Pelagibaculum spongiae: one gene and its partner. The protein of the gene in region 2 binds, or shares a complex with, the protein of the main gene of each other region. Links are inferred from orthologs where the notes say so. Each region holds a gene or a part of one and is shown on either strand. Other genes may lie near its edges.

Region 1 (6,618 bases), on a different replicon or contig from region 2:
AACCAAAATGCTGTAACCTCATCACAAAACGGCACGGATCAAACAGCAAGCCTGACTCAATATGGCAATCTTAACAGCGTCACTGCCACTCAAACTGGCGAAAGAAATGCTGCAATTTCTTTCCAAGATGGTGATGCAAACTTGATTACGCTTGATCAAGCTGGAAACGATCATTCAGCTAGAATTACGCAAACTGGTTTAAACAACGAAGCAGATTTAGGCCAAGGCGGATCAACCCAGTCAGCTATTTTGGCTCAAAGCGGCAGCGATAACCTTGCAACTGTAACGCAAGCTGGAAACGACAACAGCGTCGATTACAGTCAAGCCGGCGATACAAACACTGCGAATATCGATCAAACGGGTTCTGAAAACATCATGACCGGTTACACCGTTGGTGATGATAACCTAGTGAATGTTTCGCAAAGCGGTGAGTTAAACGAAGCAGTCGTGCATTCATGGCCTGGCGCTAGCTTTGAAAGTGAAGTTGCTCTGACTCAGTCAGGCTTCTCTAACTTTGCCCATTTGGACCAAGCTGGAACCGGTCACTTAGTGACTGCAACGCAAAACGATAGCAGCAACTATATCTACAGCTTGCAGCAAGGTAGTGATAACACTGCGACAATCAATCAAGGCAGCAACTAATAACCTGTTGAAATAACAGTTTATTAAAAAAACAGGCTAGCAATTGCTAGCCTGTTTTATTTTACAGATGACAATAATTAACAATTAAAACAATAAATATAATTACCAACAAATAAGTCAACCAACCACCTTCCAGCACCACTCACTATAAAAATCATACAGTTAAACTAAAATATGACTGCATATTTTCAAATGAACATGAAAAAGCGACTAAGGTAACTTATAAGTTAATCAAAAAAAGTCACTGATCGTATGGATAAAAAACCATTTCTTATTATAAGTAATTTATTTACATTAATATCATTAGCAATTGTTTCATTCGCGAGCAGCGCAGTGTCAAACAAGTCTATTCCGACACCCGCTTATAATTACAAACACATCGTTCATTTTGGATTATTACGAGACAGCGTAGGTCTTGAAACAAATGCTCACGCAATTTCTTCTCCACAATCTAATCAGTATCAAGACTATTTAACAACTGGACAAACGGCTCAAAAATTCGGTAGCAGTAGCCAAAACATTCAACAAGTCGTTAATTACTTAGAATCGATTGCTGCAAAAAATATTGAAATCCACCCATCAAAAATTAGTATCTCGGCTGAATTTAATACCGCACAAATGCAACAGCATTTATGTGTCGACTCCAGTAAAAAACCTACGCAAAAAACTTGCACACCTGAGTCATTAGCCCCGTACATCAAAGAAATTGTATTAAATTATTTTTTACTTTCAGACCCAAGCAATGAAGAAAAAAACAATATAACGACAACAGCGAAACTTCAAAGCATCATCAATAAACCAACATGCGATGAAGCTAAAAACTTGCAGTCAGATAACGTTTTCTTACCCAAACAAATGATGACTGCTTTTGGTATCGATCAATTACATCAGCAGGGTTTTAAAGGTCAAGGCATGCGTGCTGCCATTTTATTAAGTGAAGTCATACCATCTCGGGCAGACAACGACACTTACCGTGATTGTTTTTCCATTACAGCAGATTATCGAGAATTAACAGAAACGCCCTATGGATTACCACTTAGCAATAACATAGAAGCACAAATAGATATTCAAACCATATTATCCATTGCACCTGAGATTGAGGAATTAACTTTTATTGGTACAGGTGTCATTGTTGGTGGTGGCGACCAAGTATGGCTGCTAAGCAAAGCAACTAATCCGGTAAATTTTCAACATGGCTTACCGCAAGTCATTAGTATTAGCCAAGGTTCTAGAGAATCTGATAATTCTGCTGACGAAATATCATTAGCCGAGTCATACGCTCAATTAGTCGCAGTAACAGGCAGCACTTTAATCGCAGCCAGTGGCGATTTTGGCTATCTCAACCAAAACTTTACTCCTGCGTTAGGCGCGGTTTACCCAGCATCTTCACCATGGACAACTTCTGTTGGCGGCATAGAAGCTCAACTCAACAATCAAGATCAAATCACATCGGTTGCGGTATGGCAAAAGACAAATAACGACGGTAGCGGCGGTGGGCCATCATCAATATTTAAGCGACCAAATTGGCAGAAAGGTCTTGGGGCATTTCCCGGCGAGCAGCGTCTCACTCCTGACATTGCTTATATCGCAAGTAATAGTTATATCTACTTTAACGGCGGTCATTGGTTAACTAACGGCGGCACTAGTGCCTCTGCACCATTTTTTGCCGGTGCAATATCTCTGGTTAATCAGCAATTAATATCAAAAAACAAAAAGCCATTAGGCGCATTAAATCCTCTGCTATACCAACTGGCTAACTCTTATTTATATGATGATATTTTTTATTCTGTGACACAGGGAACCAGCAATATACATGGTGATCTAGACCCAAACATTGGTGGCGCTTGCTATGGTTATAATCAAGCAACCGGACTTGGCGCAGTTAAAATTAACCGATTAATTGAACAATTAAATTAAGCCAACATTGATACATTTCGCACTTGAACTCGCTAGAAATAAACCTTACTAGCGGGCTCATTACAGATAGCTAATGTACGGTTAAGCATTCAATTTTAAGCCTACTGGATATATAATCAGTACCCGAGCTTCACCCCCAGGATATCGCAGTGGAAAAAATACTGGTTCGCGGCGCACGCACCCACAATCTGAAGAACATTAATATCGAGTTGCCTCGCGATCAGCTAATCGTGATCACCGGCCTGTCAGGCTCAGGCAAGTCTTCACTGGCTTTCGACACGCTATATGCTGAAGGACAACGTCGCTACGTCGAATCATTGTCGGCCTACGCACGCCAGTTTTTGTCGTTGATGGAAAAACCCGATGTTGACCATATCGAAGGTTTGTCTCCGGCGATCTCGATTGAGCAAAAATCCACTTCGCACAACCCGCGCTCCACTGTGGGCACGATTACCGAGATTTACGATTATTTACGGCTGTTATACGCCAGAGTCGGTATTCCCAGCTGCCCAGACCATAACATCGAGCTAAAAGCACAAACCATTTCGCAAATGGTTGACCAGCTAATGCAACTCCCCCAGGGAGAAAAAATTATGCTGCTAGCTCCGGTGATTCGTGATCGAAAAGGCGAGCACCAGCATATTCTGCGCGACCTACAAAGCCGCGGTTTTATTCGCGCCCGTATTGATGGTTTAGTGGTTGATCTAGCAGAACCGGTCACGCTAGATAAAAAACGCAAGCACACCATTGAAGCAGTGGTCGATCGTTTGAAAGTTAAGCCGGGCATGGAAATACGACTAGCAGAATCTATTGAAACTGCATTGGAGCTTTCCGATGGTTTATTACAAGTCGCCTTTATGGACGATGACAGCAAAGAACATTTGCTATTTTCAGCACGCTTCTCTTGCCCGAAATGTGGTTACAGCCTGACTGAACTTGAGCCAAGGTTATTCTCTTTTAACAATCCGGCAGGCGCTTGCCCAACTTGTGACGGCCTAGGAATAAAACAAGTCTTTGACCCATCGCGAGTGGTTCAAGATGCAAGCTTATCGCTAGGTGATGGCGCAATTCGCGGCTGGGATCGGAAAACCACCTATTATTTCCAAATGCTAAAAGCCCTGGCGACACATTTTAAATTTGATGTTGAAAAGCCATTTAACAGCCTGCCAGATGATATTCAGAAAAAAATACTTTATGGCTCTGAAGGCGAAGAAATTAAATTCAAATATCTAAATGATCGTGGTGACATTATTAATCGCTGTCATCCATTTGAAGGTATCATTCCCAACTTAGAGCGCCGCTACCGAGATACTGAATCTAACTCGGTACGGGAAGAGTTGAGTAAATACCAAAGCAACCACTCTTGTGACCATTGTGATGGCAGCCGCTTACGGGTTGAAGCTCGCAATGTTTTTATCGAGAAAAAAGCATTGCATAACATTACCGAATTGCCGATTGGCAAAGCCGGTGATTTTTTTGCTAATTTACATTTAACCGGGCAGCGTGGCGAAATAGCCGATAAAATTCTTAAAGAAATTAATGAACGACTCGGATTCTTAGTTAATGTCGGACTAGAATACTTAACCCTAGATCGCGGCGCTGATACCTTATCGGGCGGTGAAGCACAACGAATTCGCCTTGCCAGTCAAATTGGTGCTGGCCTAGTCGGCGTGATGTATGTACTGGACGAACCTTCAATTGGTTTACACCAGCGAGACAACGAACGCTTATTAAAAACCCTTACCCGCTTACGCGATTTGGGCAATACCGTAATCGTGGTCGAGCACGATGAAGATGCGATTCGCCAGGCAGATTATATTGTCGACATTGGCCCCGGCGCTGGTGTTCATGGTGGTGAAATTGTCGCTGAAGGGAAATTACCGGATATTTTGAATAATAAAAACTCGATGACCGGAAAGTTTCTTTCTGGCAAAGAAAAAATAGAAATACCCAAAGAATTTGTCATTGCTGACCCGAAACATCAATTAGTATTAAAAGGTGCCAGCGGCAATAACTTAAAAAATGTCGATCTAAAAATCCCACTGGGCTTAATGACCTGCATTACCGGTGTTTCTGGTTCGGGTAAATCGACCTTAATTAATAACACCCTTTATCCGTTAGCCGCCATCGAGCTAAACCGGGCAACCACATTGCAAGTCGCACCGAATAAGGGCATTAGCGGGCTAGAACTGCTAGACAAGGTAGTTGATATCGACCAAAGCCCAATTGGCCGCACCCCTCGCTCCAACCCGGCTACCTACACCGGTTTATTTACGCCGATTCGTGAATTATTTGCCAAAAGTCAGGAAGCCCGTTCACGTGGTTATAAATTAGGGCGCTTTAGTTTTAATGTTCGCGGTGGCCGCTGCGAAGCTTGCCAGGGCGACGGTTTAATTAAAGTTGAAATGCACTTTTTACCCGATGTTTATGTGCCATGCGACACCTGTAAAGGCAAACGTTATAACCGGGAAACGCTGGAAGTTCGCTATAAAGGCAAGAGCATTCATGAAGTGCTGGAAATGACGGTTGAAGATGCCCGGCAATTCTTTGATGCCATTCCGGCACTAGCACGAAAATTACAAACCTTAATGGATGTTGGGCTTTCTTATATCAAGCTCGGTCAAAGCGCGACCACTCTTTCTGGCGGTGAGGCCCAGCGGATTAAATTATCTCGCGAGCTATCTAAACGGGACACCGGGAAAACCTTATATATTCTTGATGAACCCACCACTGGCTTGCATTTTCATGATATTCGCCAGCTGCTTGGCGTGTTACATAAATTGCGTGATCGCGGTAATACCATTGTGGTGATTGAGCATAATCTGGATGTGGTGAAAACTGCTGATTGGGTGGTCGACCTTGGCCCAGAAGGCGGAGACGGCGGCGGCATGATTATCGCCACCGGCACACCAAACACCATTGCCAAAAGCAAAAAATCCTATACTGGTAAATTTTTAAAGCCAATGTTGAAATAGCTTTTAATGACGAAATAAAAAGGCGCGATTAAATCGCGCTTTTTTTATTCAAAAAATACAACATGGAAATCGATACAAAAAACCAAATGCAGTTATACAAAACCACTAAAGAATAATCGAACTCTTCTCCCGGTCTTGAAAATACTAATTCAAAATCAGATATTAAAATGTAGGCAGAAAACAATAAGAACATTACCAATGAAAATAGCATCTTATTCTTAGGTGCAAGACTAAAAGAAAGCCAAACGAAAACGATAGAAAAAACCAAATAATATACAAACATAACAATATGGTTTCCATATGAAAGAAACAATACCTTGCTGGGTATAAGTAATGTGGCTAAAGATGAAATCAGGAAAGAGGCAATTATTACTGCTGGAAAGTAAAGCAGCCACTGCATCCAATGCGGCAGCTGTGACCATGATTTTGACATAGTTATATCCCTAAAATATGCGCCCCATTACTTTAGACTAAGAATCGACAAGAACCTTTGACATATAATGTCAAAACAAGCTACTTTGAATACGCCAATTGATTGAGCTAACAGCGGAGAGAATATGAGAGGCGCAGGTGGAACATCAGGCGGAATCGGTCAGTTTTTTCTTGGCTTAGTGATGTTGTGTGGCGGCGGTTATATGCTGCTAAATGCGATTAATGTTACGTCCAGCTTTGGCCTGGGTTCTCGATTGTATGGTTTTGGTGCTTTTGGTAGCCAGTTTGGCGTGACCAGCGGCATGGTGATGATTCCGTTTATCTTTGGTATTGCTTTTCTGTTCTACGATAGCCGCAAGTTTATTGGTTGGTTACTGACTTTAGGTTCGCTGACTGCGTTGATTTTTGGTGTTATCGCTTCAATCAAGTTCTCATTCCGCAGTATGACGGGCTTTGAACTGATCACCATTTTACTACTGTCTTTTGGTGGCTTGGGTTTATTTTTACGCTCATTGAAAACAATTGATGAGAAGTACCCTGATCCAGAGCCTCCTGAAAATAGTAAGAAGCAGAACAATCGTCATCACTTACGCTAAAATTTCTTTCGGTTGTGCCCTAGTTTGTTCTGCTGCATGCAACTCATCCCGGCACA
Region 2 (7,767 bases):
TTGCTCAATCGTCACTGGCGCTTTAATAACCGGATTACCGTCATTTTCTACTTCAGCTGCCGCAGGAGCGATAATTTCGGGCTCTGGCTTAGGCTCTGGTAATTTATAATCGCGGATGATCACTAGCACACCAAACAATGGATGATCAAAATACTGTAAGCGATTCTTTTTAATTCGACGATGCTGCAGCAGCGGATAGTTCTGCAAATAATCAACCATTTGTGGTTGTTGGCTGCCAACCACTTCTTCCAAAGTTAACTCGTTGTTATCATTCCCAATCACTGGTTGGCCAACAGTATTAGGCAATTCAATACCGGCTAGTTCGCTGGGTAGTTGTGAGATCGTTTCAACAATCACTGGTTGTTGTTCTTTTTTAAGCCATTGTTGAATCACTAACTCGCTATCGAAATGCAAATAACTGTTTAGACTCAGCCGAACTCGGCCATCTAACATATAGTTGGTCGAATCGGTTTGTTGCAACGAGGTTTGTCGCTCTGGCACAGCAAATAACTTGGATTGCTCGAAACTATCGTTTTGTGGTAAATCGAAAGGATTTTGAGCAGTCTCAATTAACGCGCTAACCGGAGTTTCCAGTTCAACTGCATTAATTCGAATCCAATTAGCTTGTTGTTTAGTTTGGGCAGGTTGTCGCCAGGCAAGGTGGGTTAACGTTTTAAATTGTTTAACTTCTTTAATCTCAAAGTTTTCCTTCTCAAGCTCAACCCAAGGGACAGTTGCAGGGTCAGGCAGATCTAAGTCTGCTGATACAGTTTCAGCAGCAGTTTGTAATTCAAGCGTTTGCGCTGGCGCGCTGACAGCAGATTGATCAGAAAAGCTGTTAGGCAGTTGTTGATTTTGCTGTTCCAGCTTGGTTGTGCGTTGTTGCTTAAGTTGTTGCAGATTGATCAGTTTAGTCGCTTGCTCTGTAGGAATTAATGGCACATCTTGTTGCCACTTTTCAGCGCTTGCTGAACTATCAACCGGGCCAGTGCGCCGATCAAAAATATACAGTTCGACCTGGTACCATTTGGTCGGTCTAATGTCGTTACTGCTTTGTGAAGTTTGGGCGAAAGCACTAGGAATTGCCGAAACAGATAAGGCAATTCCAAAAATAGTGGCGACAAATTTGCTCATTGACGTTTTATTTCCTTTCCAGCAAATCGAAAAAACGGAACACGCGTTCTAATCGCTGATCGGCATTTTCATCGGCTGAAGGCATTCTGATGCGATTAGGTCCATCTAGCTGATATTCTCTCGGCTTTTTCTGCAACATTTCAAACAGTCGGCCGGGCTCAGCATTCGGTTGATCTGTGAATTCTACCCGGATTGAATCCTTGGGAACATCTATTCGAGCAATTCCAGCCAATTCTGCTCGCTGTTTTAGACTGGTAACCCTAAATAGATTTTTCGCCTGCGCCGGTAATAAGCCAAAACGGTCGATCATTTCTACTTGAAGTGCTCGCAAACTTTCAGCATTTTTACAGCTAGCAATTCGTTTGTAGAGCACCAGTCTGGCTTGTACGTCTGGCAAATAATCATCTGGAATCAATGCCGGAATGCGCAGATCTACTTCGCTACCTGCATTCAACGGCGTATTTAATTCTGGTTGTTTGCCAGCTTTTAATTGAGAGACTGCCTGATCGAGCATTTCCATATATAAAGTAAAGCCGATACTGGCGATTTGTCCGCTTTGACCTTCGCCAAGCAATTCACCCGCGCCGCGAATTTCCAAATCCTGACTAGCCAGTGCAAAACCAGCGCCCAAATCTTGGAAGCTCTCAATTGCCAACAGCCGTTTTTGAGCGTCAGCACTGATGGCAGATTGATGCGGTGTTAGCAAATAAGCGTAGGCTTGATGATAAGAGCGTCCGACGCGACCGCGAAGCTGGTGCAACTGGGCTAGGCCAAATTTATCGGCCCGATCAATCACCATGGTGTTGGCGTTGGGAATATCGATGCCTGTTTCAATAATGGTGGTACATACCAGTACGTTGCAGCGTTGGTGGTGGAAATCAGTCATCACTTTTTCCATTTGCTGCTCGCTCATTTGGCCATGGGCAAATGCTACACGTGCCTCTGGAATGAGTTCGGCTAATTCTTCGGTGCAGCGTTCGATCGAGTCAACTTGGTTGTACACATAATAAACCTGGCCGCCACGAAGGATTTCACGAAGTACCGCCTCGCGAATCAGCCCCATGTTTTTTTCACGAACAAAGGTTTTAATCGCTAATCGACGCGCCGGTGGTGTAGTGATGATCGACAAATCTCTCATGCCAGCCATCGACATGTTTAAGGTGCGTGGAATTGGTGTCGCGGTCATGGTTAAAATATCAATTTCGGCGCGCAATGAACGTAGCTTTTCTTTTTGACGGACACCAAACCTGTGTTCTTCATCAATCACGACTAACCCAAGCTCTCGGAACTTTACTTCGTTGCTTAACAGTCGATGGGTGCCAATGATTAAATCGACTTTACCCTCGCTTAAATCACCGAGAAGGCTTTTTTGTTTAGCGCCGGTAGTAAAACGAGACACGACTTCAACCCGAATTGGCCAATCGGCAAATCTATCTCGAATATTTTCATAATGTTGCTGGGCCAGCAGGGTGGTCGGCACTAAGATTGCGACTTGCTTACCACCTTGAATCGCCAGAAAAGCAGCGCGAATTGCCACTTCGGTTTTACCGAAACCCACATCGCCACAGATCAGGCGATCCATCGCGGTGTTCTCGGTCATATCACCTATTACTGCACCAATCGCTAATTTCTGGTCATCGGTTTCTTCAAAGGGGAAGCTGGCAGCAAAGGTTTGATAATGTTCATCGGGCAGATCAAAAGCAAAACCAGGTTTAGCGGCTCTTTGCGCATAAACATCTAATAGTTCAGCGGCAACATCGCGAATTTTCTCAGCGGCTTTGCGTTTGGCTTTGTTCCATTTATCGCTGCCTAATTTATTCAGCGAAACCGTATCTTGGTCGTGACCGCTGTAGCGGCTTATTTTTTCCATTGCCGCAACCGGCACATAGATTTTATCGCCCTTGGCGTATTCCAACACCAAATATTCAGCTTCCAGTCCGCCGCTTTGTAAAATTTGTAAGCCGACATAACGGCCAATACCATGGTCAATATGCACCACGGCGGCGCCTTCGCGCAGTTCGGCCAAATTTCGAATGGCTAGATCTGGATCTTGCTTAGCGGCTTTTTTCCGCTGCTGACTGACCCTTTCACCGAGTAAGTCAGACTCACTGACTAAAATAAAAGCTGGCTGCTTTGTGGCGGATGGAATGGAAAAACCATACTCGCAGGGTGCAACCACAATATTCAGTGGCTGATCGGATTCAATTGCTTCTTGCCAGCTATTGCAGCCATGGGGGTGAATTTTATGGCTATGCAATAAATCGAGCAGGGCTTCCCGGCGACCGGCAGATTCAGCGGTAAAAATAATCGGCAGTTTGCTACGATCAATCAGTGATTGCAGTAAGACAAACGGGTTGTCGGCTTTAGCATCAATTTGTAGCTCAGGCAATCCATCCAGTTGAATGTCTTTTTTGCGACCGCGATTACCAATCGATTCAGTAAACAATTCCAGTCTTGGATATAAATTTAACTCAGAAAAACATTTATCTGAACTGAGAAATAATTCATCTGGGCGTAACAAAGGCCGGTCGTAATCAACATTGTAGTTTTCGTAACGACTAACAATTTCGCTTTGGAAATGATCTAACGCTTGGTCAATCTGCGGTAGATTAATTGCCAGCGTATTTTTTGGTAAATAATCAAAAATATTGGCAATATTTTCATGAAACAACGGCAAATAATATTCAATGCCCGAGGGCGCAATACCTTTGCTTACATCTTGGTAGATAAAACTTTTGGTGTGATCAGGAAAACGACTACGCCAGTTCTTACGGAAGAACTGAATGCACTTTTCATCTAAGGCGAATTCTCGTGCCGGTAACAGCTCGATTTTTTGTAGCACCTCAGTAGAGCGCTGATTTTCAGGATCAAACTGACGAATGCTTTCAACTTCATCATCGAGCAAATCTACCCGGTAGGGTGATGGGCTGCCAGATGGCCATAAATCAAATAATGAGCCACGAACCGCAAATTCACCCGGTTCAGTCACTTGCGATACGCATAGGTAACCGGCTTGTTCCAGTCGACTGCGCCACTGGTTGATATCAATGAAATCGCCCGATTGGATGACCAAGGTGTGGGCATGCAAATGGCTGGCCGGTGGCATCGGCATCATCAAGGTATTGGCCGATATCAGCAATACACCTTGAGTCTGCTGTGGCAACTGAAACAGCAGTCGGGCACGGCGAGAGATGATTTCTTGATGCGGCGAAAAAGTATCGTAGGGCAAGGTTTCCCAATCTGGAAACAAATGCACTGGTATTTTGTCGCCGACAAAGAAACGGATCTCTGCACGGAGCTTTTCCAGGTGGGTTTGGTCCGGTGCAATCAGCAGAATCGGTCGATTTTCTGATTGGGCAATTTGCGCCAAGCTCCAGCCAAGGGCTGGGGTTGCCAGATTACCGAGTTGCTTTCGATCACCCGCCGCAACCGGTAGGTCAATTTGATTCAGAGGATTTTGCGAAGTCACAGTGGTTAAAAGGCCTGCTACAAGCTGTTAAAGGCAAATGTCTATGGCGGGCAACTATAGCAGTTGTCACGGGAATTGATAGTCGGTGGTGGTTTTTTATACAGTACATGGTGGTGGTGATTGGCTTGTCGTAATTCAAGCAAAATGAACCTTAGGACTACAGAATTTAATAAATCCCCCAAACCTGAAACGTCGGATGCGCCGTGGCTTACCCGACCTTGTATCTGACTTAGGTAAGCACGTAGTGCGACTCGAGGTTGTACAGAACAATTTATATTTTCTGCGGCCCTTAGGTGGTGTTGGGTGCTAGAGAATCTCAATATTTCATAGCGAAACCAGAGAAGTGTAATTATCACAGCACCTACATTTAATGTTTTGAATAAGTTTTGCTGCAAATTTTCCTATCTTTGCTAGCCGTCGTGCTATCAGAGTTATACGGTGTTTCAGTTGTAATATAAAAAATTGGATGAGTATTTGATTATGCTGTGAATATCATGGTTTTTATTGTAGCTTGCTGAGAATACAAAAATAGAGCTAAAAGTCTTGTGTTGTTAATTGGTTAATGTAGCATCGGAATAGAAATAGCGGCTAATAAAAACGATGTTGTAGTTGAGCTAGGGAAAGCTAAAAAGTTATTTGATGCTGAAATGATAAGTGATTCCGAATATCAAGAAATAAAATCTAAGATACTAGCTAGTAGTTTCTAAATTAAGCGCTGTTGGACTACAGCGCTTTTCAGTTTAATCAATAAACCTTTTGGTTAAATCCCCATATTCATCAATTCTCCGGTCACGGAAAAATGGCCAAATGCGGCGGACATTTTCACTGTGTGCCAAGTCCAGTTCGGCGATTAACAATTCCGGTTGAACCTCAGCTTTGGCGAGGAATTCACCTTGTGGCCCGGTGATAAAACTGCCGCCCCAGAAATCGATACCACCAGTGTGATTGAGTGCGCCTTCGGGTGATGCTTCAAAGCCAGTGCGGTTGCAGCTGAGTACCGGTAGGCCGTTAGCTACCGCATGGCCACGTTGCACCGTTTGCCATGCGTCGAGTTGACGGTCTTTTTCGGCTTGATCATCAGCAGGGTCCCAGCCAATTGCGGTGGGGTAAAGCAAGATTTCTGCACCGGCGAGTGCCATTAAACGTGCGGCTTCCGGGTACCATTGATCCCAGCAGACTAATAAGCCTAATCGGCCGACTGAAGTATTAATCGGTTTAAAACCGATATCGCCCGGTGTGAAATAAAACTTCTCATTAAATCCTGGGTCATCGGGAATGTGCATTTTGCGGTAAATGCCGGCTAATGAACCGTCGCTGTCTAATACCACGCCTGTGTTGTGATAAATGCCGGCAGTGCGTCGTTCAAATACTGAACCAACAATCACGATGTTTAATTGTTTAGCTAAAGCACTGAGCCAATCGGTGGTTGGGCCGGGAATAGATTCGGCGCGATCAAATTCATTTAATGCCTGCTGTTGGCAAAAATAAGCGCCGTTATGCAGTTCTGGTAGCAAAATTAATTTAACATTTTGCGCTGCAGCTTGGCGGATAGTTTGTTCCAGCAAATGCTTTGATTGCTCGGTATTGTCAGGAATTTGAGCCTGAACCAGTGCGACTTTAAGTTTTTTGTTCATAATCAGAATCTTTTGATAGGCAATGTGAGCAAAATGAATGATTAATTACTTGGCCTGTTCACGTCATTGTCCATGGATCACTGCCATCCATGGCGAGGATGAGATGGTGGTCGGTAACTAACATTCACGCCATTAAATTTTTGGAAGCTGCATACTTAAACAATGCAAGCTGCCATTTTGTTCAATTAATGCCCTGCAACTGAGGCCGATTGCTTGGCGATCTGGAAAGCAATCACCGAGAATCTGCAAAGCAGTAGCATCTTGTGCTACGCCATATTGTGGCACCAACACTGCACCATTCACCAATACGAAATTAATATAGCTGGCAGGCACTCGGCGGTTGTCGCAGTCAAAAATAGGGTCTGGCTGAGGCATCGCAATCAGATCGAAATCAGGTTGATTGTTGGGTCGCTGCAATGTCAGTAGTTCACGCTGCATTTTATTCAGCGCCGAATAATTTTCATCATCTGTTTGATCGCACTGCAAATAAACAATGCAGTTTTTTGAGACAAATCGCGCCAGATTATCGATATGGCTGTCGGTGTCATCACCAGATAAGCCACCTTCAGATAACGAATAGACTTCGCTGGCACCGGTCAATTCGGACAGTTTTTTTAAAATCTGTTGGCGTGATAAATCTGGGTTGCGCTTTGGATGCATCACACAAGCATCGGTGGTTAGCAGCACGCCAGCACCATTACTTTCCAGACCGCCACCTTCAAACACTAAAGCTTGATGGTTCCATTGTGGCTGCGGGTGATTGGAATAAAGTTCAGTCAGCGCCTCAACCATCACAGGGTCTGCAGCTGCGGCAGCATCTAGCGCATGGTCATATTTTTGACCCCAGCCATTAAACACCAAGTTAAGTAGTTGCGGCTTGCCATCGACCTGTAGGGTGAGCGGGGCAAAGTCTCGACACCAGGTATCGTTAGTTGCAATCAAAAGTGGTTGGATTTGACTGAAATCGGCACCGGCTTTTTTCAGCCACGGCTGAGCCTGTTGCCAAGTTGCCTCATCATGGCAAATCAACAATAGCTTTTGAAAACGAGTAATGGTTGCTGCGAATGCAGCAAATTCAGGAGCGACTCGATCAATTTGCTCAAACCAGTCTGATTGTTGGTGGGGCCAGCAAAGCAAAGTGGCAATTTGATCGTGCCACTCATTGTGGAGTCGTTTACTAGATTGATGTTGCAAAATGCGGCTTCAAAGTGTGTTGTTACATAGCGGGCATTCTACTATGAGAAGGGTAATAGTGCGCCTTGAATTTAATATTTAAGGGTGATCGGTCTGATTAGGCGTTAATGCTTTGCTTTCCATGGAGAGGAATTTAATAGTGCGACCAATTCTGAAGGTAGCTTTAAACTATCACAGTCATTTTGGGTTGAAAGGATTGCCGAAAATAGAAATCGTTAACCGATGCAGCATTCAAATCCACTCTTACTCAGGTCAAGCAGATAAAACCGATTCAAATGGCAGAAAGGTGTGGTCGAGCTACTCACCATTTGTTTGTGAAGCTAGTTTTGAACCCAA

What was found. The genes of interacting proteins can lie anywhere in the genome.
Region 1: the proteins of mfd (region 2) and uvrA are in contact, whole or in part, in a crystal structure (PDB 4DFC), measured with the Escherichia coli proteins. The link is inferred for Pelagibaculum spongiae from one-to-one orthologs.

Annotation. Positions count from the first base shown.
Region 1 is NZ_QDDL01000009.1:147,481-154,098, forward strand. Bases 2,349-5,734 are described here. They hold uvrA (excinuclease ABC subunit UvrA), read left to right. Parts: upstream 2,349-2,708; coding sequence 2,709-5,534; downstream 5,535-5,734. Other genes in these bases: DC094_RS17730 (S53 family peptidase), read left to right, coding at 2,349-2,559. Outside these bases: DC094_RS17725 (hypothetical protein), read left to right, coding at 1-642; more of DC094_RS17730, read left to right, coding at 976-2,348; DC094_RS17745 (hypothetical protein), read left to right, coding at 6,092-6,562. UniProt on the Escherichia coli protein: The UvrABC repair system catalyzes the recognition and processing of DNA lesions. UvrA is an ATPase and a DNA-binding protein. A damage recognition complex composed of 2 UvrA and 2 UvrB subunits scans DNA for abnormalities.
Region 2 is NZ_QDDL01000004.1:171,126-178,892, forward strand. What follows is about bases 942-4,948. They hold mfd (transcription-repair coupling factor), read right to left. Parts: upstream 4,604-4,948; coding sequence 1,142-4,603; downstream 942-1,141. Other genes in these bases: DC094_RS11520 (CsiV family protein), read right to left, coding at 942-1,134. In the rest of the region: more of DC094_RS11520, read right to left, coding at 1-941; DC094_RS11530 (carbon-nitrogen hydrolase), read right to left, coding at 5,344-6,237; DC094_RS11535 (agmatine deiminase family protein), read right to left, coding at 6,370-7,431; DC094_RS11540 (hypothetical protein), read left to right, coding at 7,571-7,767. UniProt on the Escherichia coli protein: Couples transcription and DNA repair by recognizing RNA polymerase (RNAP) stalled at DNA lesions. Mediates ATP-dependent release of RNAP and its truncated transcript from the DNA, and recruitment of nucleotide excision repair machinery to the damaged site.